DNA from 3 places in the Paenibacillus hubeiensis genome. Region 1 is predicted to be linked to each of the others. Evidence: predicted binding sites of a transcription regulator. Region 1 holds the regulator's gene; each other region holds the start of a gene.

Region 1 (10,045 bases):
CGTGAATGGCGACCCGTTTCTTCTCTTCCACCGTGGACTCGCGGTCGGTCTTTTCGCCCATCATGACCTTATCGATCGCCAAGGACAGGTGACGCTGTTCGATCAGCGGCAATCCTTCGCGCATCGCATAAATGGCCGCTTCGTTCATGACACTTTCCAACTGGGCTCCCGAAAATCCGTACGACTCCTCGGCCGTTTTCTCAAGGTCCACATCCTCTGTCAACGGCTTGTTGGCCGCGTGCAATTCCAGAATGTGCTTCCGTCCCTTCTTGTCGGGCAGATCAACCTGAATGTGACGGTCGAAGCGTCCAGGACGCGTGAGCGCACTGTCAAGCATCTCCTTGCGGTTGGTAGCTGCAATCAGCAAAATGCGCGGCGTGTCGGAGGAATAAATCCCGTCCATCTCGGTCAACAGCTGGTTGAGCGTCTGGTCGTATTCGCGTTGCTGGCCGCCTTCGCGTTTGCCGCCAATGACGTCGATCTCATCAATGAAAATAATGGCATTTTCCTTGTTTTCTTTGGCAGCACGCGTTTTTGCTTCACGGAACAAATCACGTATTCTGCCGGCGCCGACGCCAACGTACATCTCAACGAACTCACTGCCCGATGCTGCTACGAACACGGAATCCGTATAGTGAGCCGCCGCTTTGGCCATCAGCGTTTTGCCCGTTCCCGGAGGCCCTGTCAACAAAATGCCCTTCAACGGCCGAATGCCGAACTTCCGAATCTCCTCGTGACGAATCAAAAAGTCCAGTGCTTCGCGCAGCTCTTGTTTGGCGCTGTCCTGACCACCGATTTCCTCAAAGGTGAGCTTGGAAGGCCCTTTTTTCTTGCGTTTGCGCTCTTGCCCGGCTCCAACCGTGATTCCTCCGCGCATTTGCATCGTCAGAATCAGCGCTCCGACCAGCAAACCTGCAATGAGAACGGGAATGATATTAAACCCTATAAATGCGAGAAAAATCAGCAACACGGGTATGAATCCAATGATAATTTCCTTTGTCCATTTAGGCATTCGGCCACACTCCTATCTGTCCCGGAACACGCGGCAAAATGACAAACTTGCTCGCATTTCCGTCCCTGAGGCTAACGTATACGTTTTTATCGTCCATCGCTGTATTGACCTTAATGCCGCCTGTAGCCATCTTGCTTAGCGTTGGCGTAATTTCAGCATACTGTTTGTTTTCCATAGCCTGAGCCACGGTGAACAACGCCTCTCCCCACCAGTTGTCAAGCGTTTCGTTGGAACGGTCGACGACGTCCAGTTTGATGGAACGTGAACCGATTAAGGTTTGTCCTTTTTTATGAATATATTGAACCAGCTTGCCCAGATCGACATCCGGCTGCAAATCAAGTTTCAACAACACGTCATTGCGGTTAATGGTTATTTGAGCGTCTTTGACCCCGTCATACTGGGTCACCATTTTTTCAATGGGGTTATGCACGGCAACCTGACGATATGCAAACCAACCTCCAAACAATACGACGGCTGAAATCACGACAGTTAAAGCAATAGGCAATACTTTTAACTTCAAGTGTGCTTCCCCTCCAAAATTAGCCCGCATGAATCCATACAGGGCGTTGTATAGTCATCTGCGGAAATGCTGCAAGCCGACAAGCACGTGCATCTTGCTAAAATTCCAGCATTTCCGTCATTCGAATTTGCACAACAAGTACATATCTGAGTATATCACATCGTATATACGATTTCGAAGGCGATTATTTGAAGAATTTATTAATTTTAACTACTTAAATCCAAAATTTTCATCAAAGTACGGCAAACAACCGATCAGCAACATTCGCTGTCGGTTGTTTGGTCGTAAGCATGTCAGCTGTTCGGAATCGTATATACCAGATCCACTTGCTCCCCATTGCTAAAACGATAGAAACGATAATAACTGTGTGTATCATCATGATAATAAACTTGCCATACATAAATTCCGTTCACGACGCCAGGCAGGATTCGCTTGATTTCGCCATTCGGGACTTCGGAAGCGAATCTTTGGCGAATTTGAGCTTCGGACATTCCGTTCTGCAGCAGCTCGCTATGCACTGCCCCCGCCCCGGACAACGGTTTCCCCGTCTCGTCGAACTTGACCCACACAATGACGTCCTGGTTATCCTTATTGGTGCCGCTCAGCGTCCAATAGATGCTGTCTTCGCCCTCTTTCTGTCCCCATACGAATTTTTGAAAATTATCGTAGGACGTCAGCTCCAGCTGCTGCTGGGCGGCCTGCAGGGCGAGCGCCTCCTGATTGCGCTGGTCCTTGGTCACATAGACGTAATAGCGCTGCAATACAATCAACGCCACGATCAGGATCAGCAGCGATATCCATATCCACTTTTTCTTTTTCTTTTTCTTCAAAAGCCGAACTCCCTTTCCCTGATGAGGCTGCGCCCATGAGAAATTAACGGGCGAGCAGGCCCTCAAACGCCGATTGAGCTTCACGCAAAATGCGTTCCTCGTCCATCGTCAGGCACTCGCCATGTTTCACCACTTGTTTGCCATCTACCCACACATGCTCCACGTCTTTGGCCGACGCCGAATAAATGGCATGGGAAATCAGATCGGTATGCGGGTACAGATGAGGCTGGTCTATGTTGACCCCGATGAAATCCGCCTTCATTCCCGCTTCAAGCAAGCCGGTATTGTCGAGGAAAATCGAGCGTGCTCCGTATGCCGTTCCAAGCAGAAGCGCTTCGCCGGCCGGAACCGCAGTCGGATCACCGGACACGCCTTTATGAATCAATGCCGCCAGACGCATCTCTTCAAACATGTCCAAATTGTTATTGCTCGCCGGTCCGTCTGTTCCCAAAGAAACGGTCACGCCCGCTTTCAGCAGCTCAGGAACTCGCGCAATGCCGGAAGCCAGCTTCAGATTGCTGCCCGGATTATGAGATACTGCAACGTTATGGCGAGCCAAAATCTCGATTTCCTCATCGTTTAAATGCACGGCATGAGCCACGAGGCAAGGCCGCGAGAAAAAGCCAAGCTTCTCCAAGTGCGCTACAGGACGCAGACCGTAATCGGTCACGTTCTGTTCCACTTCGCGCAGCGTTTCGGACATATGGGTATGAAGCGGCAAATTCAGATCATGGGCAACCTGCACAAACTTTTCTATGTAATCCGGAGGGCACGTATAAGGCGCATGCGGAGACATTACGGCAGTAATCCGTCCATTTGCCTTCCCGTTCCAGTCGCGGGCAAACGCAGCCGCTTCGCCGAGCTTGTGCTTCTGTTCCTCTTCGGAGCAAAGACCGATGACGCCGCGAGCGAGCGCTGCACGAATGCCGGATTGCTCCACGACTTTGGCAACCTGATCCATGTGATCATACATGTCCAAAAAAGCCGTCGTTCCTCCTTTGAGCATCTCAAGCACCGACAAGGACGCCCCCCAATAAACGTCCTCAGACGTCATTTTCGCCTCCATCGGCCACATTTTCTCCTGCAGCCATACCTGCAGCGCCAGATCATCCCCGTGGCCTCTCAGCAGCGACATGGCGGCATGTCCGTGCGTATTGATCAAACCTGGCAGAAAGAGCAATCCTTTTCCGTCCACTTTCGGCAGGCTTTCATCTTCTGCCGGCAAGGATTCGCCGATATACTGAATTTTGTCGTCTTCCACCACCATGTATCCTTGAACCACGTTCCATTCCAAACCTTTGTTTACGGCGAATTTGCCGTTGTGTATAACCCATTTATTTGTCGTCATCCTGCTCGTCGTCCTTTCCATTTTCCAAATAATACGCAAGGCTTAGCAAATCCGTCGTAAAGTCCGCATTATGAATACGAACATGCGGCGGGGTTTTCAAGATGGTTGGCGCAAAATTCAGGATGGCTTCGATCCCGGATTCGATCAACCGGTCGGCCACATTCTGCGCTTCGGTATCGGGGACGGTGATGATGCCGATGCGAATATTAAGGTTTCTGACCGATTCCGTCAGCTCATTCATCGCTTGCACTTTCAAGCTGTTGATTTGGGTGCCGATCTTGGGTTCATACGCATCGAATACAGCCACGATTTTCATGTTGTCCTTCAAGTAAGCATTATAGTTGGACAAGGCATGACCCAGGTTACCGGCTCCTACCAACGCAACATTGATTTGCTGGTCGATCTTCAGGATATGGCGGATTTTCTCAATGAGATACGATACGTCATACCCGATGCCCTTGCGGCCAAAATCGCCGAAATAGGCCAAATCCTTGCGGATCTGGGCCGGATTGAGGTCCAGGCGCTGTCCCAGCTCCTGCGAAGAAACCGTCGTTACCTCACGTTGGTGCAATTCACTCAAATAACGCAGATATACCGGCAACCGCCTCACGACGGCTTCCGAAATTTTATCTGATTTCATGTTTTTTTTGCTCCTCCTTGCCAAAGCGCGATAAATAGATGAAAAGGGAGGCATCCCGCCGTGTACTCTAATTCGAATCATTTTAGAGGAAGGATGCCGCCTTATATTTGATGTACTTCTTTAACGTATCAACCCGCAGCCATGTAATCTCAACAAGTGTACCGCCTTTTGCAGGCGTTTCGCAACATTGCCGAAAAATGTTCTGTCGTTTCTACCTGAATTAGGTTTGTTCAACGTCTTGTTCGAGCCATTCGCTGATGCGCGGAACCATTTGCTCGGTCAGCATGTGTTCCATTTTTGGCCCAGGCAAGGAATATAAAAAGTATTTTCCGTAATATGATTCGATCACCCGCGTATCGTATACGATAACAACGCCGCGATCCTTGGCTGTGCGAACCAGCCTTCCGAATCCTTGCTTGAAACGAATGACCGCCTGAGGCACAGACAGCTTCATGAACGGGTTTTTTTTCTGCTGCTGCAATAATTCACTTTTGGCTTCCAGGAGCGGATGATTCGGCGGCTGGAACGGTAACCTGACAATAGCCAGACATGTCAATGCATCCCCAGGTATGTCCACGCCTTCCCAAAAACTGCTCGTCCCGAGAAGCACCGTCGCTTTGGCGTCTTGGAACCTGCGGGTGAGCTTGGACCGGCTGCCGCTGTCCACGCCCTGACCGAGCAAGGAGATTTCGTTTCCGGACAATGCTTCCTTAAGCGGGTCATACACTTGGCGCAGCATGCGGTAAGACGTAAACAGCACCATCATGCGCCCGCGCGTAGCGATGGCCGTCTCGGCCAACGATCGTACCAGCATGTCCACGAAATGCGCGTCCCCGATCGACCCTTTCACGCTCGGGAAATCGCGCGGTATCACCAGCAGCGCCTGATCGCGGTAGCGGAACGGAGACGGCAGCATCGCCGTGAGCAAACGATCATGCTCCGCGGCTTCCTGCAGGCCAAGCTGGTCAATCATGAATTGAAACGACTTATCCACGGACAGTGTGGCAGACGTAAGCACGACGCTTCTTTTTTTATCGAAAAACATTTCCTTCAGCTGCGCGCTCACGTCCACGGGAACGGCATACAATTGCAGCGATTTGCTGCGGAACTGGCCGCTTGCTTCCATCCAATACACCGTGGCAGCATCGTCCATTCGCATGAAGAAGCGCAGGTTTTCGCGCAGCGTGGAAAGGTCTTTGAACAAGCCCGTAATGTCCGTGATCAAGCTGTCCGACTGATAGTCGTCCTGATCCTCTTTCAGCTCGAGCATCAGCTTGTCTCCCTTGCGAATGAGATCGCCAAGCGTGACGTAAAGCTGATTCTCCTCGTTCTGCAATTCCTCCCACTTGGCCGGCTTCTGCGTGCTCTTCAAACGCAGGGAAAATTGTCCCGTCTCTCCCGGAGAAGCGTCGGTCCGTTCCGGCAGCAGGTTAAACAGCGCCTCGCTGAGCCGATCCCATATTTCTTTGGCTTCCAGCGCAATCGGGAACATCTGGTCAATGGCCGATCCCCATTCGACGGAACGTTCATGTCCCGACAGCTGAGAACGCAGCAGCGGAAGCTGTCCGTTGCGGCTGTCTTTGAACAAACGCGTTAACGTATGCACCAATGTGAAATATTTCATATGAAGTCCAAGATGTTTTCCTGCTACATCTTCCAAGTGATGGGCCTCGTCGATGACAAGGCTCTCGTAGGACGGCAGCAGCTGATGGCTGGCCTTTACGTCGGTAAACAGCTTCGAATGGTTCGTGATGACGATGTCCGATAAGCCTGCTTCATGCTTGGCCCGGTGATAATAACATTTGCGGAACCAAGGACAGGAGCGCCCCAGACAGGATTCCGATTCGCTCTGCACCGTCTCCCAGAAGTCCCCGCCGCGGCCGCTGAGATTCAGTTCCTCGTCGTCCCCGGTCTCGGTCTGGGTAAGCCAGACGATCATCTGCGCCGCGGTAAAATAATCTTCCTTCGGCGTCGAAAATTCGCGGCCGTTAATCTTGTGCTCGAATTTGCGCAGGCACAGGTAGTGTCCTCGTCCTTTAAATACCGCAGCTTTAAAAGGAAAAGGCACAACTTGGGTCAAAAGAGGAATATCCCGCTCCCGCAGCTGTTCCTGCAGGTTGATCGTATGCGTGCTGACCATTACCTTTTGTTCCTGCTTCACGCTCTCATAGATGGCTGGCAGCAGGTAACCGAGCGATTTCCCCGTGCCCGTTCCGGCTTCGATGAGCAGGTGTTTATCCTCGCTCAGGGCTTGCCGGACGCTGCTGAACATCTGGGTCTGCGCCTCGCGTTCTTCATAATGCTCCAGCGTATTCTGCAGGTTGCTCCGAACCTGCTCCATATATTGCTCAAAGCTGATGCCTGCCAGCGGATTACCGTCCTTCTCGTCGCGAGGCGCGCCGATTTCGGTCCAATCGCTTACATTGAGCGCGAGTTGGCGATAATAGGTATGTCCATCCAAATCTTGAATGGGCTCGGCTTCCTTTTCCATGCGCAGCCCGTCAAAAAACCACCCCAGATCGCTGTCCTCGGGGGCAAAAAGGTCGCTCAGGCGCTGGATCGTAATGAGCGGCAATTCACGCAGCTCGTCAAAACACTTTAACAGCACGTATGCCGTAGCCAATGCATCGCTATCCGCCTGGTGCGGACGATCATGTTGAAAGCCGAACTCGGACGAGACGTACCCGAGCTGGTACGAGCTCAGCGAGGGGAACGTGATTTTAAGAAAATCGATCGTATCCAGAATGCGGCCGGTGAACGGCAAATAACCGCAGCGGTCCAGCGCGTTCTGGAGAAAATGAAAGTCAAAGGCGACGTTGTGCCCGACCAGCACGACATCATCCAGCAGCGGCACCATTTCCATCATCATCTCTTCCAATGATGGCGCGTCCGCCACATCTTCGTCCGTGATTCCCGTTAACCCCGTAATGAACGGCGGGATCGGAACTTCCGGATTTACATACGAACTGTATATTTGAGAAATGCTGTAGTCATGATCTATTATGGCAAGCCCGACCTGAATAATCTCGCCGTCGGACTGTGTGCCGGTTGTTTCAAAATCCAAAACGGCAAATTTCATTGCAATTTACGGTCCCTTCATTTCAGTCTATGTTACAGCATAGCAAAAAAAAGGGCTTTTGAAAATTAACTGACAAAAAAGCGGTGTCCCATCCGCTATGCCAAAGGAGGGGACACCGTTTTTCGCTCGCCGGCCGGCACGCCCTGCGGGCTATGCCTTGCGTCAGCTGATTCCATATTGCATTGGTCCGCTGCTGCGCCTGCAGGCGTCCATATTGTACAGCGGTTCGGTCAAAGTCGGGTCATGCTGCAGGGCCTGCGCAAACAACATCTGTGCTGCCTTGGTGTTTGCCTGTTTGGCTTCGATGCAGCCAAGGGCATTACACACAAGACCTTTGAGCCTCGGGGACCCATTCAGATGCAGAATGCGCTGCAGGTGTTCTTGCGCATCGGCGTTCTGCTCGAGATGAATATGCGAAAGCCCCAAATAATAACGGGCCAGCGCGCTGTCGGGATAGTCATTCACCACACGGGAAAATTGCATGATCGCTTGCGGGTACATTTGCAGCTTAAAGTATCCTTGGCCACGACTGAAACATTCCAAATGCAATTCCGGAAGGGCCGTCACTGCTTCCTGTTCCGGTTCAAGCTTGGCCGCAGGCCTCATGTCCTGCTCGCGAACCTGGCTCATTTTCTCCTCGAACATCAGCCATTCGTCGATGACGCTATCACTCATCCGCTTGAGCAAATTCCACTTTTGCAGCAATTCCTGTTTTTTCAGGCCCTCGGCAGAAGGGTAGCGCTTGATAATCTCATCTAACATGTCATTCATTTCCGCGAAAACATGCTGGAACATCGTTGCATCCCCACCCTTGAAAAAATGGATTAGTGCAGTGACCTGTACTCATTTTTTGCAGGGGGGTCCCTTTTCATTCTCGTTCCCAGCCGATTACATCACCGTGGCGTGAACTTCCTTTTTAGACGTTTGTACAGGTCGGTTATGCTCGTCGACGAAGACAACCGTAGGCTGGTGAACGTTTGCTTCTTCCTGGGACATCATTGCATATGAAATGATAATGACCGTGTCGCCCGGCTGTACCAGGCGCGCCGCCGCACCGTTCAAACAGATTACGCCGCTGCCGCGCGGACCAGGAATCACATACGTTTCCAGGCGAGCGCCATTGTTATTGTTGACGATCTGTACCTTCTCATTCTCCATCAGATCTGACGTTTCCATTAAATCCTCATCGATGGTAATGCTGCCCACATAATTCAAATTGGCTTCCGTTACGGTCGCCCGATGGATTTTCGATTTCATGAGTGTTCTAAACATGAGATGGCACCTCCGTAGTTTGCAGCATGGTATTGTCGATCAGTCTGGTTTTGCCGAACTTTACGGCGAGCGCGATCAAGAGATCGTCCCTGCCATGGACTAGCGCCTCATCCGCAAGAGGTTCCAGACTTGGAAATGCCTGAATTTCGGCATAATCAATGACCGCTCTCGGTGAACGGCCGATTTCTTCACGCAAAATGCGGCGAATATCTCCGGCAGTAATGTCCTTTTTGGCACGAACGGCATCTTCGGCGGAACGCAGCGCCTTGGACAGAACCAAAGCCTCCTGCCGATCCTCTGCGCTCAAGTAAACATTGCGCGAACTCAGGGCCAACCCGTCGCTCTCACGCACGATCGGGCACGGTACAACGGTAACCGGCATATTGAGGTCATTGACCATTTGCTGGATAACCGCAACCTGCTGCGCATCCTTCATGCCGAAAAATGCACGCTCCGGCTGCACGATATGGAACAGTTTGGAGACCACCGTCGTAACTCCGTCAAAGTGACCCGGACGGGAAGCGCCGCACAGGCGCTCCGTCAAACGGGATACCGACACGGTCGTTTGCGTTGGGCGAGGATACATCTCATCCACCGAAGGGATGAACACCAGATCAACGCCTTGAGCTTGAGCCGTGTTCAGATCTCTTTCTTCGTCCCGCGGATAGCTGTCAAAATCTTCGTTGGGACCGAACTGAATCGGGTTGACGAAGATGCTCAGCACCACGATGTCGCTCTGGCCCCTGGCAGCCTGCATCAGGCTGGCGTGTCCCTCGTGCAGGTATCCCATCGTTGGAACCAGGCCTACGATAGGTTCTTTTCCTTCGGATAACACAGCTTTGCGCATCAAGCCGATCTCGCGTCTTAATTCCGCGATTGTACGAATAACCTTCATGCGTTGCTTCCCACCTTCTCTTTGCGATGTCCGTACAACTGCTCGACAACGCCGTCGGCAGCATTGAATACATGTTCTTCGGCAGGGAAGGAACGTTCTTTAACTTCCTTGACGTAAGCTCCGATGCTATTGCGAATAAGCGTTCCAACGTCTCCATAGGTTTTCACGAACCGCTTCGGCATATAAGGAGACGCGTATTGAACCACGTCATGGAATACAAGCACCTGGCCATCGCAGCCTCTGCCCGCACCGATGCCGATCGTCGGAATGGAAAGTTCCTGCGAAATCGCTCTCGCGACTTCTTCGGTGACAAGTTCCAGCACAATGCCGAAGGCGCCGGCCGCTTCCAACGCCTTTGCCTCATCCATCAGACGTTTCGCGTCCGCAGCATCCTTGCCTTGAATGCGATATCCGCCGATTTGGTTGACCGATTGCGGGGTCAAGCCGAT
Region 2 (10,045 bases), on a different contig from region 1:
ATGTTTGAACATGCGACGAAGGACAAGACCGCTAACGGTCCCCAACACGATGTATAGAAGAAGGAAGAAGAAAAAAAGGATTCTGACGCTTGGGGATGTCGTCGCGGCTTCCTCTACACGCATAAATCCTCGAATAATCCAAGGCTGCCTGCCGAGTTCTGCGTAAAACCATCCCAGCTCAACGCCTAAAATAGCAAGCGGTGCTCCTAATGCAACTAACCTCAGCAGCCACTTGTTGAGTTCATTTCGCCTTTTCCAAAATACGAAGAGAAAATACAGAAAAGAAATGCCTAGCAATGCAAATCCAATGCCTGCCATCAAATCGAAAAAGTAATGAACGATAAGAGGCGGTTGTTCGTCAATCGGAAACTCATTCAGACCCGTTACTTCTGCATTGAAATTTCCAAAAGCCAAGAAACTTAGAAGTTTCGGAAGGTGAAGTGCACCTATAATTTCATGTTCAACATTAAGCCACCCTAAAAATATCAAATCGGCCCCGCTCTCCGTTTCAAAATGCCATTCTGCCGCTGCGAGCTTTTCGGGTTGATGCTCAGCCAAAAACTTAGCGGAGACGTCACCGGCCAATGTATTTATTAAACTGAACACCAAAACCACTGCCATCATCAGGTTTAAGGCTTTTTTGTGGTATCCTGAAGCTCCTTTTCGAAGCATTGCAAAAGCTGCAACGCCTGCCAGCAGAGCGGCTCCTGTTAAATAGGCCGAACTTAATACATGAAACACCTTGGAAAAGGTTGCCGTGCTCAGCATGGCTTGAACGGGGTCAACGGCTGTGAATTGTCCTCCTTCAAACGTAAAACCTCCCGGTTGATTCATAAATCCATTTACCGTTGTGATAAATACGGCTGACATCCCTGCCCCGACCACAATCGGAATGGTTAGCAGCCAATGCATCATGGGGTTTTTAAACCGATCCCATGTGTACAGGTAAATCCCTAGGAAAATGGCTTCAAAAAAGAAGGCGAACACCTCCATAAACAATGGAAGCGCAATAACATTACCCGCAAGCTTCATAAAATGAGGCCATACTAAAGAAAGCTGCAGCGAAATTGCTGTTCCCGTGACTACGCCTACCGCAACGGAGATAACGAACCCTCGTGACCACCTCTTTGCCATAAGTATGTAGTGCAGATCTTTTTTGCGGATGCCTATTAACTCGGCCAGTGAAATCATTAAAGGGATCCCCACGCCAAGTGTTGCGAAAATTACATGGAATGCTAGCGTCATACCAGTCACCAGTTTGCTCCATAGTACCGTATCCATCCCCATCTTTACCTTCTCCCCTCCAACTTTGTTTTTGTCTAAAATGAAGAAACAAAACATCAGGTTTAGATGCTGAACTTCATGACCTTCGGGGGCTACTTGAATGCTTAGCTGCTTTGTGATTAGAAAGAGATTTTTTTCACATAGTAGGTTTGGCCGTTACCCGAAACTGTTGAAAGTGCGGTCCAAGTATTACAAAACCTGATATTTAAAATTTATTATATACTTGACGTTTAGCGTTGCAATTGTGGTCACGCCTTCTCCTCTAAACGTTCAAGGAAGGATCAATTCTTTCTTACAACTCCGTGAAAAATTTGAAAATCACCCGATTGGGCTATTGCGTAATACAGCTTAATTTACGTAGAAACATTTCAGTAGAATCAACATGGGCGAATTAATACTTCTTAGTTTCATCTCAAAAAAAACCTTTCTTCTAATTCATTGTTAGTCACACAATAACTAGAAGAAAGGTTTTGGGTTGTATATAAAGGATGGTTAATTACTTGTTACGGAACCAAATGACGACGGGGATGAGTAGCAGTGACAAAAAGGCTCCAATCAATGAAAGGACGGTAAAACTGGATTGTGCCACGACCATGCCTGATAATGCTCCCCCGGATGCTCCTGATAATGCAATCAAAACATCCACTGTTCCTTGCGTCTTCGCACGGACATGGGATGGGGCTGCATCGACAATGGCTGCAGTCCCGCTAATCAAACCAAAGTTCCAGCCTAGGCCCAGAAGAGCCAAAGCAAGAGTGAGCAATACCATGGAATCACCAGGTGCAAAAGCAGCGAGCACACCTGACAACAACAAGGTGAAGCCTGAAACATAGGCCATCCTAATATAACCGAATCGATCAACCAGGACCCCTGTTATTACCGATGGTAAATACATCGAAGCCACATGAATCCCGATCACGAGACCGACTTTACTTAAATCATGACCATGATGCTCCATGTGGACAGGGGTCATGGTCATGATTGCAATCATCACAATTTGTGTTAACACCATGACCGAGGCACCGATGATGATTCCTTTTTTATGGATTCTAACTTCTTTTACATAATTCTTTTCTCCAGTTTGTCCTTTGAGTTCCACTTCAGCGATCGCTTTGGCTACAATAAAAGGATCCGGTCTCAAGAAAATGAGGAGAATGACGCCAGCCAAAATGTAGGCTGCGGCAGCCAGCATGAAAGGTCCTGTTAATGCAGGAGCACCCAGTGAAGTTGCAAACTTACCAGTCACATTCACAAGATTGGGGCCTGCAACCGCACCAAATGTGGTGAACACCATTGCCATACTAATAGTTTTCGCGCGCTGCGCTGGTAAAGCAAGATCCGTACCCGCATAACGTGCTTGTAAATTAGTGGCGGTGCCTGCTCCATAGACCAACATCGAAATAAAGAGCAACGGAATGCTATTGAACAATGCTGCAAGAACAACGCCAATAGCACCGATACCTCCTGCCAAGAATCCAGCAGCAAGTCCAGTCCGTCTCCCCAATCGTTGAGAAAGTCTTCCTACCATAAGCGCTGCACCAGCAGAACCTAATGTAAAAAGGCCCGTGGGAACGCCAGCAAAATTATCCGTTCCTAACATGTCTTGCGCAATTAACGCACCTACAGTGATCCCTGCCGCTAAGCCGGCTCCACCACAAATTTGAGAGGCAATAACCACTTTCATCGTCCTGGAATGTAACTGGCGTTGCTTCTCAGAAGACTCCACATACTCCATAATTGAGGGTGGAACTTGTACAGAGGATTGATTTTTTTCTAAGGCGTTTTCTACCATTTCTATTCTCCTTCATTTCAATGAGCTGCTTCATGTAATACTTAAAAATTGTAATTGAGCTATTCGTGAATTTGAACTGAGCCGTCACAGACGAATCAGTTCAATCTTCGACGATGAATGATGCAATTGTCCTTCTGAAGTCGTATTGCCTTCCGTCTCCATAGACAATTCCGCTACAGGAATTCGACTTTGATCCCTTTGATCCAACAAGAATACCAAAGTCATTAAATAGCAAGCTGCTGCTGAAGACATAAGAAGTTGTTTGGGATCAGCCCTTTCTCCCCTACATAATTTGATAATAGCGGTTCCCTAACATGAAATTTCTTCATTGAGTTATTTCATGTGTTGATGAAACTAAACCGACATAGCGGGATTGCAATGTCGGTTTATAAAGTAAATTTTGTAGTATTAGCGTGATCCTTTAGAGTAGTAGAAACTTCTCTCTATAAAGTACTATAAATACGAATTTCCGGATCAGACTGGAGCAGTTCCTTCAGCCCAACAACAACATCATTTGTGAAAAGAGTACTTTCCAGGTATGCTTTAGCTTTAGCAGTGAAGCTAAAGCCATGCAGGACTTGAACATCTTCATCACGAGCTAACAATTAGGCCTTTGCCACGATTTCGAACCTTCATGAGTTAATGTATGAACTGCCCAAAATCAAACGTTCAATCAATCAATTGAATTATAGTTCGCAGTGATCCTTTCGTCAAGATAATCCCTATCGCTGGTCCTTGATTACATGATAGAACATGATACAATTTTATTAATCAATTGAATCAATTCAATTATAGAAGTTAATGATTGAAGATAAACACCTTAATGTGAAGAATAACGACATAGAATAGAGGTTGATCATGATGGAAGAACCATTGGCTTCAGCAAAGGTATTGAAAGAGGATCTGTATAGACAACTTGCACGAATCGGTAAAAGTTTGTCGAGTGACAAACGACTTGAAATACTGAATGTGTTGGCTCAAAGCCCTAAGTCTGTCGAAAAATTGGCAGAATGTACAGGTATGAATATGGCCAACGTATCCCGTCATCTTCAAATTTTGCTTGATGCCAAGCTTGTAAAGTTCACCAAGAAAGGAACCTATGCCATATACTCTCTAGCAGATCCTGAAATTATTGATTTCATGTCTTCCCTTTGGCGAATAAGTGAAAAGCAACTTCCGGATATTTCAAAATTAAAAGACGATTTTATAAACAACCTTGATGGGGTCCAAACACTCACCATGGATGAAGTTATGGAGAAAGTGAATCGTGAATCCATTGTTTTGGTCGATCTGCGTCCAAAAGAAGAATTCGAAATGGGACATATCCCCGGAGCCATTTCAATGCCTATGGATCAGCTCGATAGCATGATGCGAGAACTCCCGAAGGACGCTGAGGTCATTGCTTACTGTCAGGGTCCGGTTTGCGCGTATTCGGCACTGGCTGTTCAAAAATTGCAACAAGAAGGTTTTAAAGCTTATCGCATGGATGAAGGAATCAATGAATGGCAAGGTCATTTTCTGATCCATTAAGTCAGCTCTTGTTCTTATGCAAAAGATCTCATCCAGTATCTGGATAGAGGTCTTTTGTCATTTAACGAATTCAATTTGTGTGCCATAAGCAATTTTTTATTCTCGGTCCGATACAAAATATCGAGGCTCATGCCCGGTTAATCGCCTAGCTAAATCACCTGTCTCACTTTATGGGGTCACTTTATTCATGATCTCAATGAATATGTGGTTTTTTTAATCCGTTTTATGGGACTAACGTTGTCAAGTAGTTTGAGACAAGCGCATCATAATATCCAATTTCACCTGAAGTTCTGGATAACAATTGAGCACCTTGTACAAAGGCAATAAGTGTCCGTGCTTGCTCCAAAGTAGCGTTGGAAAACGAAAACTCTCCATCTGATTTTCCTTGGTCCAGTACATGCTGAACCCAAGTGATATTAGCTTCGAAAAATCGGTTTATTTCATCCCGAATTTCAACGGGAAAGGAATTCAGCTCAGCAGCCATCATAGAACACAAACAAAGTTTGGTGTTGTTTTCCAGCGTTTCACGATACAGCCCAAAGAAAGATTTTAACTTTTGAAGTTCACTCGAAGGTTGATCGCTAATTTTTTGAAGCCGGTCTGTGAAATCTTGGCGGTATCGAATCAGAATAGCCTGGACTAGGTCTTGTTTAGAGGGAAAATGGTAATGAATGCTCGCTTTACGAATGCCGATCGCTTCTGCTATGTCTGCATAGCTAAACCCATTATACCCTCGCGCTTGAACCAAAGTAAGCCCGGTATCCATGATGTCTTGCACTGTGTTTTTCTTTGGATTCATAAATGTAAACTGCTCTCCTTCCTGTCCACTCGGAATATCTACTAATAGGTAGAAATCGTTTATTTCACAAATGCAATGATCTGGTTAACCGCTCTTTCAGCCGAAAGTAGTGCTCCTTCCAAATGACCGCCGAACTCTGAACTAGTCTCGGTTCCTGCAAAAATGATTTTTTGTTCCCAATCACCCACTACTGGTATTGCTCCGTATTCAGGGAAACTTGAACGCTGCATAAGATCATCTGAGACTGTTGTTTCTTGTTCAGTTGACCAATCCTGCAATAGAATTTCCCGTACTTCTCTTGCCTCGGGCCCAAAAAGTCTAACTAATTGATCGATGACCAACTTGGAGATTCGCGTTTCACCTATCTCTTGGCGGGTAGTTGCTGGCATTCCAAAAAAACCGAATAAGGCACCTGAACCTGTACCAGGAGATGCATCATGTATTTCTTGTAATGGGCCGACCCAACTTGAAGCCATTCCTGAGTGTCCCGTTTCTCTCCAAAATGGTCGATCATAAACGGCCACCGCTTTTGCTTGGGCTGCCATCCAAGTAGGTTTGTTCATCAAATCACTTACCGTTTGCCTAGACAAGGCAGGAGAAAAATGAATGTGTTTTACAATAAGTCTGGGTGGCAATGCAAGAATCACATAATTTGTTGTGTACTCCTTGGTATGCCTTTCCGAATCTTCGGCTCTGATCGAGATGACTTTATCTTCGCTTAGATCGATTCCTTTGACATGCACTCCTAATTCAATTTTATTAGAGGGCAACGTATCAACTAATGAACGAATTAAAGCTTGCGCGCCTCCGGTAAAACGAAGGGATCTTTCTATGGCGTGTTCAGGTAAGACATGTCGTTCAGGTGCTCTACCTTCATAGCGCTCGAACAACATAGCACCTTCAGTATATTGCTCAAACGTTTCTAGACGAAGTTCTTGAACAAGCTCGGAAATCGATTTTTCATAACGCGGCCAATACCAAGTAGGTCCAAGATCAAATTTTCCCGATTCCGGCATGGTTGAGCTCTCAATTGATAAAATTCGTCCCCCCACTCTGTTCCTTGCTTCTAAAATTCGATAATCAATTCCTTCTGCCTGGAGCAGCGTTGCGGCGCGAATTCCGGCTAAACCTGCGCCTACAATGATTACTGGATTATTCATTTCTTCAATCTCCTTTGATATGCAAGACAAACAATCACACAAGGCACTGCGAGTGCAGTACCATCTTCCGATCGCTGTTATCCCCAGATTTTTTTAAATTCCCTTTTTCAAAGGGAAAATCCGGTGATAAATGCGACCGCTTCGCTTCTTCAGATTGGTTCTGCCTCTCCGTTAACGTGTGTATCTTTTTTGCGGTTTATATATTTTTTTATTGGTCAAGCTTCTCTTGAGTCCCAAACCATTCACTCTGAGCAGGAACCGTGCCAACCATGAGGTACAGATGTCGGAACCCTTTTTTTAATAATATTCGTGCAGCTTTCCTGCCCTTGAAAGATGTATCGGTCAAAATCACAACCCGATCCTCTGTGGTAAGCTCCTTCTCCCAAACGAAGGATAGTCGACCTATTGGAATGTTAATCGATGTGGGTACGGATGACTTGTTAAAATCGGAAGCATCTCGAACATCAAGTAATTTGGCATGGGGAAATGGATGAATTTGGCTTTGATTTATCGATAAAATCGTTACGTTTCGCATATAACGGAAATGCTGAAAAATCCCGATTGCGATGATAAAGAATAGTGCAACTGTGATCACCATGTAACTTTCCTAAGCGACGTATTCTTTACTCCCTTAACATTGGATACGTATATTGAATGTCGATACACCTCTAAGCACCTCTCGCTTTATTTTCGAATTATTCAATTGAATGGTTGAATTTTAGGATGGATTTGTCTTATTGTCAATATGGAGTCATGAATGGTAGAACCCCAACCGATTCGATTGGAGTTCTCAACCATGCACATTATAAAATTAACGAAGACGTGCCGTAACACCGCCGTCCAAAGGCATAATTACACCAGTGATCCAAGAAGCCGAGTCGCTGGCCAAAAACAGGATGGCTTCTGCAACGTCCTTCGTTGTACCGTTACGTCCAATAGGGTGGAAAGCATTAAAGGTTGGCAGTACTTCTGCTACTTGTTCTTCACTCATAAATGTATTATAGATTGGAGTTTCGACGACGGCGGGTGCTACTGCATTCACTCGAATGTTGTCGCCTGCCAATTCTACAGCCAAATTTCTAGTCAAAGCATGTCTACCTGCCATAGCAGCCGAATATGCGGCCGATGGCGTCGATTCTACCGCTTGAATAGCCCACATTGAACCGGTATTCACAATCGCTCCCCCACCTCTTTTTTTCATTTCCGGAATTACTGCTTGCGAAGGATAAAATGTACCTTTAACAATCGTATCTAGATACGATTGCAGATCATCCGCAGTGTGATCCAGGAAAGGAGTCGGGTTAAATTTGCCAGTGTTGTTTACGAGTATATCTATTCCACCAAAAGCCTCCACAGCGACTTGAACGAGATTTTTCGATGTTTCTGGCAAACTGACGTCGCCCGCTACGATAATGACTTTCTTGCCGGAAGGATCAATCTCCCGAGCAGTCTCTTTTAAAACATCTTCCCGACGGCCATTAATGACTACATTTGCGCCTTCTTTAAAGAAGCGTTGTGCTGTGGCCTTTCCAATTCCTGTTCCGCCACCCGTTACAATTACTGTTTTGTTTTCAAATTTCATGATACCATCTCCTATTTCAATTTTACCTACTAGAAGGTAGTTATAAGGCAAATGTAATGGCTTCATTATATGGTTTAACGATAATCGGCAACATTTTTTTAGCGTTGTTACCGATTATCCGACCACTTAATCCATAAGTTTAACCATTTTTGCTTCGAGAACATCACGTGGATGAATGCCTACCATTGCATCGAGTGGTTTACCATCTTGGAACAAAAGTAATGCTGGGATACTCCGGATTCCAAAACGTGAGGCCAACTCCGGCTGTTCGTCTACATTCACCGTTGCAATCGTCGCTTTCCCCTTCATATCGTCGGCCAATTGGTGGACAATCGGCAGTTGGACTTGACAAGGACCACACCATGGTGCCCAAAAATCAACCAGAGTAATTCCAGACTGAATTTGATGATTAAACGTCTCATTTGTTAATGCAGTTGCACTCATAAGGACAACCTCCTATATATATTCAATCAAATGATATTATGTTCAATTGATTAATTGAATTATAAGAAAGAATAATACGACTGTCAAGCAGATATTCATGGTATTTCATTAGGGTATCAAATGGGTGTCCGACCTATATTAATCTTTGTTATTCAACCATACTTAAGACTGCCCGAAATCGTGTTTTGGCTGACATCATTTTTTCATAGGCTTCGCTTGCACGTTCTAGAGGGAAAACTTCAATAATCGGACGAACATCTGTCAATACGCTAAATCGGACTGCAGCTTCAATTTCCTTGGCATGCCCAGTAAATGATCCCTTCACGGTATGAGGACCCATCAAGAAATCCATAGCCGATAACTCTAAACAGTCCCTGGATCCAGCTACAATAATAAGTTCGCCGCCCGTGTCTAGGCCATGAACTAGAGAAGAAATCACGCTAGCATTGGGTGCCGTGGCAAGAATAACTTTAGCTCCACCGAGTGCTCTCAGAGCTGTGGCGGGATCTTCTTTTTCCGAATCGATGTAAATATGTGCCCCAAGTCCTCTTGCGAGATGCTCTTTATCCCCTCCTCGGGATATGGCAACGGTTCGATAACCAGCTTTCTTGGCGTATTGGACGGCAAGATGACCTAATCCGCCGATGCCTGAAATAGCGACTACATCACCTGGGCGTGCCGAACTATTTCGTAACGCACTAAATGTCGTTTCACCGGCACACATTAACGGAGCTGCTTCTTCAGAAGTAATTTCCTCGGGAATAAGAATCAGAGCATCTTCATAAGCGACCATATACTCCGCGTAACCACCATCCATGGTCAACCCCGTTATATGATTGTGTCCGCTATGATACCCCAGTCCGACTCGTTGACCCACTTTCCATTTGGTTGATCCCTCACCTAGTTGTTCTACCAATCCGATTACTTCATGTCCTGGCACTCTCGGGTATTCCGGGGCACCACCCTTTATCGTGCCTGAATCTCCATTACATACTCCACAAGCTTGAACTCGAAGAAGTACTTGTCCTTTAGCAGGAACAGATACGGGGATTTTGACGAATTGCATCGCTTCACCTTTGGCAGGAACTTGAATGGCTTTCATATGAGTCATTTTGTTTCCTCCTTTACATTCAATGTATGAGTTTACGTTAGTATAAACAAATCAATAAATCTATTCAATTGAAAAGTTGAATATAGCTAGGGTGACACCCAACTATTGATCAGCATCAATGACTGTTACTGTGGGGAAAATTGAATATGGTTGTTGGGGCTGCTTTTCAGCTGAGTTCAATCGCATATTCCGAGTACTGAATCCATGTTATTAACCATCTATTAGCGCAACCAAGATGCCTTTTGAAAAAGCGATCGGGATTTGGATATCAGCGCCTACTTGACGTTACATAACAGTTACATGAGTGGCAGGAATATACGGATCAGCTATGGTGTGAATGATC
Region 3 (10,045 bases), on a different contig from region 1:
AAATGAAAGTAACCGTACCGGACAAACTGGACCTGATCCTGAACCTGAAAGCGGCTGAAGCGCAAGGCATCACGGTAACGGACGAAATGAAAGCCGAAGTGAAGGACCAGGCAGCAAACATCATTCAATAACCGGACGGAACTTGCTCCGGAGGGTCAGATACGAGGCGGACGCTCAGACGGGTTCGCCTCCCTTTTTTCGACAAGTTTCACAGGGAAACAACGGTAGAGCCGAGTATCCGGAATCGGTGTTTGCCATTCGGTGAGAGCGCTAAGTTGGGTGGAAGTGCATTGACAGATGTTTCGGTTACAGATGGGAGGAAGCAATATGTTCAGTATCAGCTGGGGTGCCATTGAAGGAGCGATTGAGCTCGGGTTGTTATACTCGCTTATGGCGCTTGGCGTATACATTACCTTTCGGATTCTTGATTTTCCCGATCTTACGGTAGACGGCAGTTTCACGACAGGAGGGGCCGTGGCGGCCGTGATGATTTCCAATGGCTATTCGTCATGGGTGGCTTGCCTGGTGGCTATGGTTTGCGGAATGATTGCCGGGGCCTGCACGGGGTTGCTGCATACCAAGGGCAAGATTAACGGATTGTTATCGGGGATTTTGATGATGATTGCCTTGTATTCCATCAATATGCGCATTTTGGGCGGTGCCCCGAACAAATCCATCATGGGCATCGACAATCCGTTTTCGGGCGAGCATGTCATGGTTATTATCATCATTGTCGTTTTGGTATTCAAGATCATGCTGGACTTGTTCATGAAAACGGACATCGGACTCGCACTGCGGGCAACCGGCGACAATAAACGCATGATTCGCAGCTTTGGTGCAAACACCGACGTGACAACGATCATTGGCGTCAGCTTGTCCAATGGGCTGGTTGCGCTGTCCGGAGCGTTTATCGCGCAGCAATCCGGTTTTGCCGACATTACGATGGGAATTGGCATGATCGTGATCGGCTTGGCCTCGGTCATTATCGGTGAAGCGATCCTGGGGGCGCGCACTATTTTCTGGGCTACCCTTGCCGCGGTTGTGGGCTCGATTATTTATCGCGTCGTGGTTGCCTTGGCGCTGCAGGTCGATTGGTTCGATACGTCCGATCTGAAGCTGATCACCGCCGTCATCGTGATCATCGCATTGGTCATTCCGACGATGCGCCGTTCAATGAAGCAAAAGCGGCTCGCCCGCATGCGTACCCAAGAACTGATGCAGGGATCGGGTCAGCAGATGAAGGGGGGCATGTGACATGCTGGAGATTTCACAAGTAACGAAGCTGTTCAATCCGGGTACGACCGACGAGAAGACCGCGCTGGTTGGCGTGAACCTGACGATGAAACCCGGCGATTTCGTCACGGTGATCGGCAGTAACGGCGCGGGGAAATCGACCTTGATGAACATCATCTCGGGTGTCATGAAGCCCGATACGGGAGATGTGCGAATCAACGAACGCTCCATCAAACATTTGCCGGAGCATCGTCGCAGCAGCTGGATCGGCCGGGTGTTCCAGGACCCGATGGCAGGAACCGCTCCGCATATGACGATCGAGGAAAACATGGCGATGGCCTATAAACGGGGAAAAGGGCGTGGACTCAGCTTCGGCGTCACTCGGGCCAAACGCGAGCTGTTCAACGCGCAGCTGGTGAAGCTGGGCATCGGTCTGGACAAACGCCCGAACGCCAAAGTAGGGCTGTTGTCCGGCGGCGAACGTCAAGCGCTCAGCCTGTTGATGGCGACGTTTACCCAGCCGCAAATTTTGCTGCTGGATGAACATACGGCGGCTCTGGACCCGGCCCGTGCCGAACTGATTACGGAGCTGACCGAAACGCTGGTGCGCGAGATGCGGCTGACCACCTTGATGGTTACCCACAACATGGAGCAGGCCATTCGTCTTGGCAACCGCCTGATCATGATGGATAAGGGCCGCATCATTCTGGATGTAAGCGAAGAGCGCAAGCGCACGCTGACCGTACCCGAGCTGCTGGGCGAATTCGAGCGGATCAGCGGCAAAACGCTGGCCGATGACCGCGTGGTGCTGGGTTAATCCCAAAAACGCAACAATCAAAAATGATGCCGATTGCAGCTCTGCTGCAGCGGTGATTCCCCCTTTTGCATTTCTGCAAAAGGGGTTTTTGTGCAGACTGTGCGATGCACGGCTATAATGGAGTATACATTTTATGAAAATCCCTATGGGATGACGGCATATATTAGGAGGCGCTGTGCATGTCATTGCAATTTGACGAAGGATCATATACCGTAACGCGCCGTACCGAATCCATTCGCCTGTTGGCCAAGGAGTTTGCGCTGCTCCGCTTTCTCTACGAAAACAAGGAAAAGGCGTTTACGCGCAGCCAGCTGCTTGACCGGGTATGGCCGCTGGAGTATCCAGTGGAGCGCACCGTGGACGACCATGTCTATCGCCTGCGTAAAAGGTTAAGGGACTGGGAAGAGGTGATGATCGAAACCGTGCGCGGTTACGGCTATAGATTGACGATCCGTATGCCTGTTCATGCCATGCCTGCTAATCCTTCCGAAGCGGATCAGGAGCTGCGCGAAGCCGTTCATGGCCTGTTTCGCAAATATCATCTGTTCGGCCAGGGAAAATCCATGTTGACGCTGATCGAACAGCAGGATGTGCTCGGCATCCAAATCGACCCGTTCTACCGGCTGTATATCCGCTTTGTGCAAGGGGATCTGAAATGGCTGGTCACCACGAAGGAAATTCCGTTTGAGGATCGCCTGTACTGGCTGCTTATCTTCATGCATGCCTTGACGGAACCCAAGGAAACTCTACGGCTATATGAAAAAGCATTAAACTCACATGCTTTGTCGGCGGATCAGCAGCGGGAGCTGCGCATTCTCAACATTGTTGAAGTTTATGCGGAAACAGGACGGTATGGGCGCGCAAGATCGCAATTGGTCGAAACGTACGAAGTGATGGAACGGGACGGCCTGGTGAACTTCAGGCTGCCGGTTGCGTTAGCACGGCTCTATGTCGAGCTGTGGGGCGGGAGTGAGGATGCCGTGGAACCGTTGATTGCGTCGTTGCGTGCCAGTTTGAAGGAAGCTCCGTATTTGCGAGAGGTCGGACGATTTCAGGTCATGGAAGGCCTTTGGTTGCTGAGACAGGGCAGGCTGCGCGAGGCGGAGCCAAGGCTGGATGACGGATTGGACGTGTTGAAAATGTCGCTGAATGCGCCGTTGGTCCTGAATTCGGCTTCGCAGATTCTGCTGTTTATGGATCATCATCACATTGAGGGCCGTTTGCGGCGAAAATACAAGATCGTATCCGAAGAAATCGCCAAACACTATGAAGTTCCGGTCTATAGACAACAAATGCTGGATGAAGTCCGCACATTTTTATCCTCGTTTTCCCCGGGCCAAGGCCTCTGATATTCCTCTGATATTGCTCCTATATGATCACAGTCATAAGAGATGCAGCCGTCCAGGCTGCTGGACTGGATCAGGAGGAGACTAACATGACAACAATACCTGAAGAAAAGCATGCCGCCCATTCATCGGCTTCGGCACCCCAAGGCAGCTTGTGGAAAAATATACGATTCGTGCGGTTGTTCCTGGCCTACGCGCTGGCCACGTTCGGCGACTGGTTCGACGCACTCGCCATCCAGGTCATGATTGCTTACCGCTGGGGAGCAGATCCGCTGATTATTGCTCTGGTTCCCGTATGCATGGCCATTCCGGGCATCCTGTTCGGCTCGATTGCAGGCACGCTGGCCGACCGGTGGCCGAAGGTGAACATCATGCTGATTTGCGATGCGGCGAACGTGCTGCTGACCGTGGGCATTCTGTTCGCGCCAGGGCCGGGCTGGCTGCTCCCATTGCTCGGTGCGAGAGCGATGATGGGCGTGTTCCACATTCCTGCACAGCAGGCATTGACACGCCAAGTCGTGTCGGAAAAACACCTGCTGCAGGCCACCTCGATGAACGGCTTTGTTGCCCAATGCTCCAAGGTGGCAGGGCCATTGCTCGGTGCCGTGATTTTGGCGGTATTTTCGCCGCAAATCTGCATTGTCGTCAATGCCTGCAGCCGCCTGCTTTCAGGGATGGTCTTGTGGCCGTTAAGGCGTTTGACAGAGAAGGCGAAGACTACAGATGTCGACCTAGTGGCTGGGAACGATCAAACTCGGCAGGCATCGTGGATAACGCAGTGGAAGGAAGGATGGATTTTCTTGCGCAGCAAACCGGCGGTATTCCGGACGATTTGGTTTGGATGCACAGGGCTGTTGGCCATTCTTATGATCGATTATCAATTCGCCACCCTCTTTCGAAGCATCAAGCCGGACAACGAGGTGTTGGTCGGCTGGCTCGGAGCTTCCGCAGGCGCAGGTGCAGTTGTCATCATCATGGTGCTCAATCGTTTGTCACGCATTAGTTACGGTTGGGGGCTTGGGGGAGGTTTTCTGTTGATCGGGGCGGGGATTGCCGGACTTGGCTGGCTGGAGCCGTCTACGCATGAAGGGTGGATTATCTTCTGGGGACTATGCATCGGTCTCGGCAACGGCTTGTCCATGGTGACCATGAATTATTTGCTGCAAAAGGAAAGCCCGCCGGACATGGTGGGCAGAGTATTCGGTATTCAGAATTCCATGTCGAGCATCGTGCTAGTCGCGGCCCCGCTTGCAGGAGGTGTTCTGATTCAGGCTGCCGGCCCTGGTTTGACCTTTGTGTACATTGGGGCAGCAACGTTTCTCATTGGGTTGGTTGGGGTTGTGCTGCAGCGCCTGTTATGGGGTGCAGCGGGGAATCAGCCGTTCGAAAAGAAACATGCGTCTGATTGAATTTGAACGATACAGCGGGTCGGGCCGGCGAAACGACTGCGGTCAGCCGGTTCGATTTCCTGATATCCAAGATTAAATTTTTATAAATTGTGTGACCGCCATCACTTTTTTTTGTGGACATGCCAAAGTTTGTGATAATTGTCACATGTGCAAATTTAGCGATCTGGCACAATAACGTTCATTAGGACGTGTTTGGCAGGGTGAGGCAAAGGAGACAAACCGATGCCAAACGCGAAAATTTTGCATGTGAACAGAAAGAAGGGGTAAGTTATGGATCCGATTATGCTATCGCGTATCCAATATGCGCTTACGACGATCTTCCACTTTTTCTTTGTGCCGCTGTCCATCGGTTTGGTGCTGCTGGTCGCAATCATGGAGACGTTGTACGTCGTCAAAGGCAAGGAAATTTACAAGACGATGGCCAAATTTTGGGGCAAGCTGTTCCTGATCAATTTCGCCGTCGGGGTAGTTACGGGCATTCTGCAGGAATTCCAGTTCGGCATGAACTGGTCCGAGTATTCCCGCTTTGTGGGCGACGTGTTCGGCGCACCGCTCGCCATTGAAGCATTGCTGGCATTTTTCATGGAATCGACGTTTATCGGATTATGGATTTTCGGGTGGGAGCGCTTGTCCAAAAAGGTGCATCTGGCCTGCATCTGGCTGGTGTTTACCGGCACGTTCCTGTCCGCGCTTTGGATTTTGGCGGCGAATTCCTTCATGCAGCATCCTGTCGGATTCACGATCAACAACGGCCGGGCCGAGATGAACGATTTCTTCGCCTTGATTACCAATGGGCAGCTGCTGGTCGAATTCCCGCATACGATCTTCGGGGCTTTGATGACAGGAGCTTTTGTCGTGACCGGGATCAGTGCGTTTAAGCTGATGAAAAAGCAGGATGTGGACGTGTTCCGCAGATCGTTCCATATCGGCATCGTCGTGGCGCTGGTTTCTTCGATCGGGGTAGCATTCTCCGGTCACTTCCAGGCGCAGTACCTGGTCGAAACACAGCCGATGAAGATGGCTGCCAGCGAAGGAACGTGGACGACGACGGAGGATCCTGCCCCATGGACAGTGGTTGCCTTTATCGATCCGGACAAGCAGGAAAACTCGGGTGAACTCAAAATTCCCGGGCTGCTCAGTTACCTGTCTTACAGCAAGTTTTCCGGCAGCGTAACGGGCATGAAGGAGCTGCAGGCCGAGTATGAACAGAAGTACGGACCTGGCGATTACATTCCGCCTGTGCGCACGACGTTCTGGAGCTTCCGCATCATGATTGCTGCAGGCGGATTGATGATCCTGCTTGCGCTGTACGGCTGTTACCTGGCACTTCGCCGGAAACTGGAAGGTGCCCGCCCTTGGTTCATGAAATCGATGATTTTTGCGATTTCGTTGCCGTTTATCGCCAACACGGCCGGCTGGATCATGACCGAGGTGGGCCGGCAGCCGTGGACGGTCTTCGGTTACATGACGACGGAAGCCGGGGTATCGCCCAATGTGACGGCAGGACAGATTTTGTTCTCGACGATTGCCTTTACGGCAGCCTATACGATTCTCGGCATCGTGATGGTCTACCTGTTCGTTCGCAAAATCAAAGCAGGGCCTTACGCGGTCGACCAATCGGAGGAACAGGATGAATCGGCCGATCCGTTCGGCATGGATGGGGGTTATTCAGTTGTCACTAAGTGAACTGTGGTTTGTGCTGATTGCCGTGTTGTTTATCGGCTTTTTCTTTCTGGAAGGTTTTGATTTCGGCGTGGGCATGTCGACAGGACTGATCGCGCGGACAGACCGGGAACGACGGACGATGATCAATTCGATCGGACCGTTCTGGGATGGGAACGAGGTGTGGCTGCTGACGGCGGGCGGTGCGATGTTTGCCGCTTTCCCGCACTGGTATGCGACCTTGTTCAGCGGATTTTACCTGCCGCTGGTCGTGGTGCTGCTTGCCCTGATCGGACGGGGAGTAGCGTTTGAATTCCGCAGCAAGATGAAACACCAGCGCTGGCGCAAGACATGGGACATTATCATTGTTGTCTCCAGCGCCCTGCTGCCGTTCCTGTTCGGCGTAGTATTCGCAACGCTGATGAAGGGATTGCCGATTGACGGTGACATGCAGCTTCGGGCAGGTTTCCTGGATATCGTAAACCCGTACACCGTGGTAGGCGGACTTGCCGTAACGATGCTATGCCTGGTGCACGGCCTGTTGTTTGCTTCGCTCCGCACGGTCGGACCGCTCCGGGAACGCGCGCTGCACATGGCCCGCAAACTGATGCTGCCGCTGGCAGTCGTTCTTGCGCTTTATGCCGCATTGACCTATTTCATGACGGACATGTTTGACGTCCGCGGATGGGCGCTTTGGATTCTGGTGGCGCTTGGTGCCGCTGCCCTCGCCGCCGCTGCCTATTTTGTGCGGCAGCAGCGCGAGGGATGGGCTTTCGGCATGACGGGTGCCGTCATTGCGATTTTGTTTGCCTCCGTGTTTGTCGGATTGTTCCCTAGAGTCATGATCAGTTCGTTAGGAGAAGCGTTCAACCTCACGGTACATAATGCATCGTCGGGCGCTTATTCCTTGAAGGTCATGACCATCGTTGCCTGCACGCTGCTGCCGTTTGTGCTGGGATATCAGATCTGGAGCTATTACATTTTCCGCAAACGCTTGAACGAGCAGCATCACCTGGAGTACTGAGATGGGAAGGGGGCTGCTGAAGCTGCCGGGCGTGCGCCCTGTGCTGGCACTAGCATCGGCGTTGGTGCTGCTGCAGGCCATGGCCATCATCATGCAGGCCAAATGGCTGGCCCAGGCCATCACCGCTTTATTTGAAGGTGCTGCCGTATCGTCGCAGTATCCTGTACTGCTGCTGTTCCTGGCCGCATTTGCCGCCCGTTACGCGATCTCCTTCTGGTTGCAGTTGATCGTGTCGCGATATGCAGAGAAGACGGGAACCGACTTGCGCAGGCAGATGGTGGAGCAATGGTTCCGGCTCGGGCCGCGTTTTGCCAAGACGGAAGGAACGGGCCATTTGGTCACGCTGGCGCGGGAAGGGACAACGCAGTACAAAACGTATTTGGAGCTGTTTATCCCCCGCATGCTGGGCATGGGACTTGTTCCATTGGTCATATTGTTGTATGTGTTCAAGCTGGATGTGATGTCCGGGATGATTCTGGCCGTAACGCTGCCCATCCTGATCGGTTTTCTCATTCTGCTCGGTTTGGCGGCGCAGCGGAAAATCGACTTGCAGTTCAAGTCCTACAAGGCGCTGGCAAACCATTTCGTGGATACGCTCCGCGGCCTGGAGACGCTTAAAACGCTTGGACAAAGCGGCAGGCACGCCGGGACGATCATGCGGGTGAGCGAGCGCTACCGCAAAGCGACGATGTCTACGCTGCGGATGGCGTTCCTGTCTTCGTTCGCGCTGGATTTCTTCACGATGCTGTCGGTCGCTTCGGTGGCGGTCAGCCTTGGGCTGCGCCTGACAGAAGGAAGCATACTGCTGGCTCCGGCGCTGACGGTGCTTATTTTGGCACCCGAGTACTTTTTGCCTGTGCGCATGCTGGGAGCGGATTATCATGCAACGCTGGACGGCAAAGAGGCCGGAGAAGCGATTCGCGACATGATCTTGAAGGGGGAATCTGCCGAGCAGAAGCAGAAGGAGGCTTATATCCACGCATTAAACCATCAGCCGGCATCTGACACTATGGATGAAGGGGATGCGGCATTGCCGGTATGGGATGCATCCAGCAGGCTGGCATTAAGGGATGTGCAGGTCAGCCATCAGGACGGTGGACCAACATCCTTGAAGGATGTGACTTTCCAGGTTTCCGGCATGGGCAAGGTTGGAATCATCGGCGCGAGCGGGGCGGGCAAATCCACCCTCGTTGACGTGCTGGGAGGTTTCGTGCTGCCGACTTCCGGGCAGATGCTGTACAACGGCCGCCCGTTGTCTCTGGAGATGACAGAGGCCTGGAGGCGGCAGACGGCGGCCATTCCGCAGCATCCGCATATTTTCAGCGGCAGTCTGGCAGACAACGTGCGTTTTTATAGGCCCGAGGCTTCAAATGAAGAGGTGTGGAGCGCCATTCAGGCTGCCGGATTAAGCCATCTGGTTTCGACCTTGCCAAGGGGAATCGACGAGCTGATTGGAGCCGGGGGCAGACAGCTTAGCGGCGGGCAGGAGCAGCGCGTGGCGCTGGCACGGGCTTTAATTAGCAAACGCCCTGTGCTTTTGCTGGATGAGCCAACAGCACATCTCGATGTCGAGACGGAATACGAGCTGAAATCGACAATGCTGCCATTGTTCAAGGAAAAACTGGTGTTTCTGGCGACCCACCGGCTGCATTGGATGCCGCATATGGATCGCATTATCGTCATGGAGAACGGCACCGTGGCCGAGACGGGAACGCATGAACAATTGCTGGCCCAAAAAGGCGTATATTATGAGATGGTTCAGGCTCAGATGGAGGCGGTGTAACATGCAAGGTAGATATGAAGGGGAGGCAATGGAAGGCAAAGCGCCACGGCGTGGCTGGATTGCTCCCCATGCGTTCCGGCATCGCTGGCGCTTCGTGCTCGTTATAGCGCTCGGCACGCTTGCTGCGCTGTGCGCGGTTATGCTGCTGTTCACCTCCGGCTATCTGATCTCCAAGTCTGCCCTCCGTCCGGAAAACATCTTGATGGTGTATGTGCCGATTGTAGGCGTGCGTGCATTCGGCATCTTTCGGGCGGTATTCCGGTATGCCGAACGTCTCGCCGGTCATGATGCGGTATTGCGCGTGCTTGCCGATCAACGCGTGAAACTGTACCGCATCCTTGAACCGCAAGCCTTGTTCCTGCGTTCCCGCATGCGGGCCGGGGATGTACTGGGCGCATTGGCGGATGATGTGGAACGGCTGCAGGACATCTACCTGCGCACCGTATTCCCGGCGGTTACCTCGCTGATTCTCTATGCGGCAGCCGTGGCGGCGTTTGGCAGCATGGACCCGGGATTCGCGCTTTGGATCGGTCTGTATCTGCTGGTTTTGGTAGGCATCCTGCCTGCCTTGTCCCTTAAGATGACATGGAAGCTGCATGTGCGGATGAAACGGGAAAACGCCAACCTGTACACCCGCTTAACGGACGGCGTATTGGGACTGGGCGACTGGATGGCCAGTGGACGCGTACGCGAATTCGTCCTGCAGCAGGAGGCGGAGGAAGGGCGGGCCGATGAGGTTCGCGGCAGATTGCAGCAATGGACGCGCTGGCG

The links. Region 1 encodes Rex, which represses fermentation and respiration genes when NADH is low (regulators of the CRP and FNR family bind a similar motif). Its sites were predicted from a motif close to TTGTGAAATATTTCACAA; they were not measured.
Region 2: the regulator Rex is predicted to act here: its motif matches at 1,409-1,426, upstream of RSX24_RS08880 (cytochrome ubiquinol oxidase subunit I).
Region 3: the regulator Rex is predicted to act here: its motif matches at 4,935-4,952, upstream of RSX24_RS22280 (cytochrome ubiquinol oxidase subunit I).

The regions. Positions count from the first base shown of each region.
Region 1 covers NZ_JAVYAE020000004.1:121,676-131,720, forward strand. Annotated here, with positions in the region: gene RSX24_RS13800 (AAA family ATPase) at 1-1,012, opposite strand, end outside; gene RSX24_RS13805 (hypothetical protein) at 1,005-1,532, opposite strand; gene RSX24_RS13810 (cell wall elongation regulator TseB-like domain-containing protein) at 1,826-2,362, opposite strand; gene RSX24_RS13815 (amidohydrolase) at 2,406-3,710, opposite strand; gene RSX24_RS13820 (redox-sensing transcriptional repressor Rex) at 3,697-4,404, opposite strand; gene dinG (ATP-dependent DNA helicase DinG) at 4,571-7,429, opposite strand; gene RSX24_RS13830 (tetratricopeptide repeat protein) at 7,592-8,224, opposite strand; gene panD (aspartate 1-decarboxylase) at 8,318-8,701, opposite strand; gene panC (pantoate--beta-alanine ligase) at 8,694-9,596, opposite strand; gene panB (3-methyl-2-oxobutanoate hydroxymethyltransferase) at 9,593-10,045, opposite strand, start outside.
Region 2 covers NZ_JAVYAE020000002.1:503,515-513,559, reverse strand. Annotated here, with positions in the region: gene RSX24_RS08880 (cytochrome ubiquinol oxidase subunit I) at 1-1,287, opposite strand, end outside; gene RSX24_RS08875 (MFS transporter) at 1,781-3,019, opposite strand; gene RSX24_RS32415 (OsmC family protein) at 3,161-3,373, opposite strand; gene RSX24_RS08865 (ArsR/SmtB family transcription factor) at 3,938-4,606, shown strand; gene RSX24_RS08860 (TetR/AcrR family transcriptional regulator) at 4,830-5,405, opposite strand; gene RSX24_RS08855 (flavin monoamine oxidase family protein) at 5,465-6,565, opposite strand; gene RSX24_RS08850 (rhodanese-like domain-containing protein) at 6,774-7,163, opposite strand; gene RSX24_RS08845 (SDR family NAD(P)-dependent oxidoreductase) at 7,377-8,147, opposite strand; gene trxA (thioredoxin) at 8,274-8,591, opposite strand; gene RSX24_RS08835 (zinc-binding dehydrogenase) at 8,740-9,702, opposite strand.
Region 3 covers NZ_JAVYAE020000010.1:47,126-57,170, forward strand. Annotated here, with positions in the region: gene RSX24_RS22255 (ABC transporter substrate-binding protein) at 1-131, shown strand, start outside; gene RSX24_RS22260 (ABC transporter permease) at 328-1,254, shown strand; gene RSX24_RS22265 (ABC transporter ATP-binding protein) at 1,256-2,050, shown strand; gene RSX24_RS22270 (winged helix-turn-helix domain-containing protein) at 2,230-3,399, shown strand; gene RSX24_RS22275 (MFS transporter) at 3,486-4,805, shown strand; gene RSX24_RS22280 (cytochrome ubiquinol oxidase subunit I) at 5,076-6,491, shown strand; gene cydB (cytochrome d ubiquinol oxidase subunit II) at 6,436-7,491, shown strand; gene cydD (thiol reductant ABC exporter subunit CydD) at 7,493-9,274, shown strand; gene cydC (thiol reductant ABC exporter subunit CydC) at 9,276-10,045, shown strand, end outside.